One region of the Nocardia sp. NPDC058499 genome, then DNA from elsewhere that is predicted to be linked to it. Evidence: riboswitches for the same ligand, from Rfam matches in the RefSeq annotation. Region 1 holds a riboswitch; the other holds the start of a gene.

Region 1 (3,173 bases):
GCGGGGCTCTCTTCCCCGCCGAACAGGTCCGGCTCGGACCGCGGGTGCTCAGGGGTTGAGCAGGGATCCCAGGAGGGCGATCGTGCCTGCCCAGGACTGGGCGGCGGCCAACGGCTCGTAGGCGATACCGGGCCGGCCGATATCGCCCGAGCTCGGATCGGTGAACCCGTGCGCCGCCTGGCTGAACGTGGTGAGCGTGTAATCGGCGCCGGCGGCGGCAAGTTCGCGCTCCAGGGCGTCGATATCGGCGCGCGGTGCGTACGGGTCCTGCCCGCCGGCGTAAACGGAGATGTGTGCGCGAACAGTGCCCGGCCGCGCGGGCTCCTCGGTGGTGAGCAGGCCGTGGTAGCTCACCACCGCCCGCGCGCCCGCACCGCTGCGGGCCAGTTCCAGTACACATTTGCCACCGAAGCAATAGCCTATCGCCGCCGTGCGCCCGGGATCGACGACCGGCAGACCCTTCAGCGCTTCGTGCCAGGCCACCGTGCGGGCGCGCACCCGCCCCGGGGCACCGAGCAGGCCGGCGAAGGGCCCGCCCGCCGCATCCGGGGCCGGATACGACTGTCCCCCGCCGTACATGTCGACGGCCAGGGCCGTATACCCGAGATCGGCCAGGCGCTGGGCGCGTTCACGCATCATTTCGGTCAGCCCGTGTGCGGTGTGCACCACGAGCACTCCCGGGTGCGGCCCCGGCCCGTCGGGTACGGCCAGGGCCCCGATGAGGTCCGCTCCGTCGTGATGCAATGTCACCGCGGTAATTTCGGCCACCGGGCACCTCCTTTGCTGCCGGCGATCCGACTGTGCAGTCGCCGATGAGAGTATCATTCTCGTATAGAAAGAATCTCAATCACGCCAAGTGGGCGACATCTCCCTCGCACAGTCATCCGGCACCAGCCGATTCCGCGATCGACACAGGTCTCCGCGGCGCAGCGCGGGATCATCGGCCCCACGTCGGACGAAAAGGCGCAATATACCGAGAACGGCCGAGTGCGGAACGATTCGTATCGTTGCGCACTCGGCCGTTGATGGTAGCGGGGACAGGATTTGAACCTGCGACCTCTGGGTTATGAGCCCAGCGAGCTACCGAACTGCTCCACCCCGCGTTGCGCTGGTAACCATAGCGCACGAGGGGCCGCCGGACCAAAACGCGGCCTCCGGCCCGCGATATCCTCGTGGACCGGCCGTGGCCGAATCTCGCCCACCGAGCCCGGCGGCCGGCCCAGTGAGGTGGTGCACAATCCCGCCCGGCACGTCCGGTCCGGGAATACGGGGTGTTACCGTGACCCCGCGCTGGTTACCGCCCGTCGACGACGGGTGGTTCGTAAGAGGGAATCCGGTGGGAATCCGGAGCTGCCCCGCAGCGGTATGTGAAAACGACCGCGGTCATCGAGCACTGGGCCCCCGGCCTGGGAAGCGACCGCCAGTAGGTGACGCCGTCCGGTGTCGTGTTCGCGAGCCCGAAGACCTGCCGGCGTGGCCCGGCCGACGGTCGGGTCGCTGTCGGCTCCGAGGGAACGGTTGACGAGATTATGACTCGCGGTACTCGCATGTCTGCAGGCGTCGGATCAGGGGCGGTGCGGGTAGCTACGGCCCGATGAGAGCGAGAGCGAAACGCCGGCTGCCCGTGCCGGTTCTCGTGGCGGGCCTGACCGCCGCGCTGGCGGTGGTTTCGGTGCTCGCGCTGGGGCTCGGCGCGGCGCATATCCCCTGGCGTTCCACCGTCGGGTTCCTGTGGGCCGAACTCACCGGCGGCACCGTACTCACCGGCGAGGTGGCGAACTACCGGATCGTCGTGGACTCCCGGCTGCCGCGGGTCCTGCTGGCGGCCTGTGTCGGCGCGGGGCTCGGCGGGGTCGGCCTGATCGTCCAGGCCATGGTGCGTAACGCCCTGGCCGATCCCTATGTGCTGGGTATTTCCTCCGGGGCTTCGGTGGGCGCCACCGCGGTCATACTGTTCGGAGCATTCGGCGCGCTGGGAATCTACGCGCTGTCGACGGCGGCTTTCACCGGCGCGCTGGGCGCCACGGCCCTCGTATATCTGATGGCGCGGTCGGCGTCGGGGTTGGTGCCGTTGCGGCTCGTACTCACCGGCACCGCCATCGGTTACGGGTTCTCCGCCGCGACGACCGTGCTGGTGTTCCTGGCTCCGCGGGGCGGCGATACCGCCCGGTCCGTCATGTTCTGGTTGCTGGGCAGTCTGGCCGGTGCCACCTGGCAGAGGGTTCCGCTGGTGGCCGCGGTGGCCGCGGCCGGCCTGGCCGTGATCGCGCTCTGCGCGCGACAGTTGAACGCGTTGTCGATGGGCGACGAGGTGAGTGCGGCGCTGGGGATGAATGCCGCACGCTTCCGGCTGCTGCTGTTCGTGGTCTCCGCCGCGATGACCGGATGTTTCGTCGCGGTATGCGGGGCTATCGGATTCGTCGGCCTGATCGTGCCCCATGTCGCCCGGCTGCTGGTGGGCGCCGATCACCGTCGGCTCGTCGCGGTGACCCCGGTTCTGGGTGCGGTGTTCCTGGTGACCGCGGACCTGCTGGCGCGCACCCTGATACCGCCCCAGGAACTACCGCTGGGAGCCGTCACCGCCGCGGTGGGCGTGCCCGTGTTCATCCTGCTGATGCGCCGGCGCGGCACGCTGGTGGAGCGCGGCTGATGCGGGTCGACTACGCCGGCGTCACGGTCGAACTCGACGGCACCCCGATCGTGCAGGCGGTAACCCTGACGGCCGCACCCGGACAGTTCATCGGCATCATCGGCCCGAACGGGAGCGGTAAATCGACTCTGCTGCGCTGTCTGTACCGGGCGCTGTCGCCCGCCTCCGGCCGGGTACTGGTGGACGGCACCGATATCACGGCGATCAGTATGCGGGAGAACGCCCGCCAGGTGGCGGCGCTGGCCCAGGACACGTCGACACCGTTCGATTTCACCGCCGCCGAGGTCGTGGCCACCGGACGTCTACCGCACACCACACTGCTACGCGGCACCCGGCGGCGGGACGACGAGATCTGCGCCGCCGCAATGGCGACCGCCGATACTGCGCATCTCGCCGACCGCGGTTTCCTCTCCCTGTCCGGCGGGGAACGGCAGCGGGTCCTGATCGCGCGAGCGCTGGCGCAGCAGCCGCAGGTGCTGGTGTTGGACGAACCGACCAATCACCTCGATGTACAGCACCAATA
Region 2 (3,173 bases), on a different contig from region 1:
CCAGCCGGAACGCGCCCACCGACCATTCCAGGTAGTCCGGCTGGCCGGCCGCGCGCAGTGGCAGCAGTTCGCGCAGTGCCGGTTCGTCCACCTGGATGATCCGTATGCCCGCGTTCTGCAGGTCGACGGTTTCGTCCCGGATGGCCAGCGCCACCTGGCGCGCAGATTCCGCGAGCGGCTGGTCGTCGCGCACGAAGGACCAGGCCAGGATGGTGACCGGTCCGGTGAGCATGCCCTTCACCGGTTTGCTGGTGAGTGATTGGGCGTAGCCGATCCAATCGACCGTCATGGGCGCGGGCCGGGAGACATCGCCGAACAGGATCGGCGGGCGTACGCAGCGGGTGCCGTAGGACTGCACCCAGCCCAGTTCGGTGGCCGCGAAACCGTCGAGCTGTTCGGCGAAGTACTGCACCATATCGTTGCGTTCGGGTTCGCCGTGTACCAGCACGTCGAGGCCGAGCTGTTCCTGCAGGGCGATGACCTCGGCGATCTCCGCCCGCATCCGGCGCTCGTACTCGGGCCGGTCGATGTCGCCCTTGCGCAGCTCCGCCCGGGCCAGCCGGATCGCGGTGGTCTGCGGGTAGGAACCGATCGTGGTGGTGGGCAGGGGCGGCAGCTGCAGCCGGTCCTGCTGCAGGGTCCGGCGCTGCGCCGCGGGGCCACGTTCGGTGGCGGCCGGGCCCAGCGCGGCCAGCCGGGCCCGAACCCGGGAGTCGGCGATCCGCGGATCCGCCCGGCGGCTCGCGATCGCGGCGCGGGCCTGCGCGAGTTCGGCCGCCACGGCCTCGGTACCGGTGTTCAGGCCCGTGGCCAGCACCCGGACCTCGGCGAGTTTTTCGCTGCCGAAGGCGAGCCAGGAGCGCAGGGCTTCGTCGAGGTGTGTTTCCACGGCGAGGGTGTAGGGCACGTGCAGCAGGGAGCAGGAGGTCGAAACCGCGACCGATTTCCCGCTGCCGAGCAGTGTGGCGAGGGTGGACAGGGCTCGATCAAGATCGGTGCGCCAGACATTACGACCGTCGACGACACCGGCAACCAGCGTTTTACCCGCCAAAGCGGGAACGGCGGCCACATCGTCGACCGTACCGCCGGCGACCAGGTCGATCGCGAGTCCTTCCACATCGGTTCCGGCGAGGGCTCCCAGCGCGGGGCCGGGATTGCCGAAGTATGTGGCGACCAGGACGGCCGGCCGGTCGGCCGGTTCCGTCAGCTCGGTGTAGACCTGGCGGACCACCGCGAGTTCCTCCGAGGTGAGGTCGGTGACCAGGGCGGGTTCGTCGAGCTGTACCCAGGACACGCCCGCCGCGGCGAGCAGCGCGAGGAGGTCCCGGTAGAGCGGGATCAGCTCACCGACGCGTTCCAGCGCGGCGGTGTCCGCCGATTTCGAGAGTTTCAGGAAAGTGATCGGGCCGATGACGACCGGACGCGCCGGGACGCCGAGTTCGAGCGCCTCGCGCACCTGCGCCAGCAATTCGCCGGGATGCAGCGCGAACGAGGTGTGCGGGCCGATCTCGGGGACCAGATAGTGATAGTTGGTATCGAACCATTTGGTCATCTCGAGTGGTTCCACCGAATCCGTACCGCGGGCCGCGGCGAAATAGCGGTCCAGCGGGCCGGCGATATCGGCGACCCGCGGCGGCAGGGCGCCCAGCAGCACGGCCGTATCGAGCATCTGGTCGTAGTAGGAGAAGGTGCCGACGGGAATCGAATCCATGCCCGCGGCCTGTAGCTCCGCGTACTGGTCGCGGCGCAGGGTCCGCCCGGTCTCGTGGAGACGATCGGCATCGATACGCCCGGCCCAATAGGATTCGGTCGCGCGTTTCAGCTCGCGGCGCGGCCCCACCCGGGGCAGGCCGAGAACCGTTGCGGTGAACGGATTGTGCGAAATAGCAGTCACGGTGTTCTCCAGTGCTGACGTTCGACCGGCCATCGCCTTACGCGGGTGCACGGACACCACTGAAAACCCGACCGCCGCGCGCGGCGGGAGCGTTTTCAGCACTGGTGGACCGCGGCGCCCAATCCTCGAGGCGGTGGCCACCGGATACGGCGTACCCGGTACAACCGGCAGGTCTTCGGACTCGCGGGCACCGGCCCATCGGCCGACCTACTGGCCGTCGCTTCCCAGGCTGTGCGCCCAGTGCTGATGACGGCGTTCGTTCTCGCTCACCGCTGCGGGACAGTTCCGGATTTCCACCGGATTCCCTCTCACCCGCCCGTTGCGGGTTTCGACGCCGGGACGATCGTCCGGGGCTCCGGGGCGACCGGCCGGCGAACCAGCTGCGTTATCCACCATAGCCCGCCCGCCGTGCCGAGCCGATGCGCCCGCCGATACGGCGCGCGGCTACCGGCTGACGTCGGCCAGTGCGCCGGTGGCTGTACCTCGTCGAGCGCGATCGTCGGCACGCGGGGGGACGGTTCGTTCCGTATGTGGAACTGTCCGCTACGGGAATCGTCCTGGCGGTATCGGCGATGGCGGAGGCGTCGGTGAGCTGGTCGACGGCGCCGAGCGTGCGGCCGAGTGGGGGCGGGCGTATGGCCGAGCTCGGTCCCCGACCGCGCTGCCGAGGGATGTGTGGCCTCGCTGCGAAGATTGCCCGGAGTTGGCCAACCTCGGCTGATCGCACAATCGCCCGTGGTCGCCGGTGAGATGTGACGGCAGGGTGACCAATGTTTCGCAACCGTGCAATGCCCCGTTGTGAAGATTCTGCGAAGTGGACTTCGGTGTCGATCCTGGATGTGGCGCCGGGTACGTTGGGTCAATGTTCTCGAAAGTCTTGGTTGCCAACCGCGGCGAGATCGCCATCCGAGCCTTCCGCGCGGCGTACGAGCTCGGTATCGGAACGGTTGCCGTCTTCCCGCACGAGGACCGCAATTCGGTCCACCGCCTGAAGGCGGACGAGGCATACGAGATCGGCGAGGAGGGGCATCCCGTCCGGGCCTATCTCTCGGTCGACGCGATCATCGAGGCGGCCAAGACCGCCGGCGCCGACGCGATCTATCCGGGATACGGGTTCTTGTCCGAGAATCCGGACCTGGCCGCCGCCTGTGCGCGCGAGGGAATCACCTTCATCGGTCCGTCGTCCGAGGTCTTGGAACTCGCGGGTAACAAGGCGCGCGCGATTGCGGCGGCGAAGGCGGCCGGGCTGCCGGTCCTGAATTCCAGCGCACCTTCCGCG

Evidence for each region. A riboswitch is a leader RNA that binds a small molecule or an ion and turns the genes downstream of it on or off. The one in region 1 is predicted to bind cobalamin.
Region 2: another riboswitch for cobalamin. It lies ahead of metE (5-methyltetrahydropteroyltriglutamate--homocysteine S-methyltransferase); the one in region 1 lies ahead of ACFWPH_RS26685 (FecCD family ABC transporter permease).

The regions. Positions count from the first base shown of each region.
Region 1 is NZ_JBHXMZ010000010.1:60,194-63,366, reverse strand. It holds gene ACFWPH_RS26695 (dienelactone hydrolase family protein) at 49-768, opposite strand; tRNA gene ACFWPH_RS26690 (tRNA-Met) at 1,027-1,103, opposite strand; cobalamin riboswitch at 1,275-1,488, shown strand; gene ACFWPH_RS26685 (FecCD family ABC transporter permease) at 1,595-2,650, shown strand; gene ACFWPH_RS26680 (ABC transporter ATP-binding protein) at 2,650-3,173, shown strand, end outside.
Region 2 is NZ_JBHXMZ010000001.1:989,987-993,159, reverse strand. It holds gene metE (5-methyltetrahydropteroyltriglutamate--homocysteine S-methyltransferase) at 1-1,927, opposite strand, end outside; cobalamin riboswitch at 2,043-2,248, opposite strand; gene ACFWPH_RS04585 (pyruvate carboxylase) at 2,757-3,173, shown strand, end outside.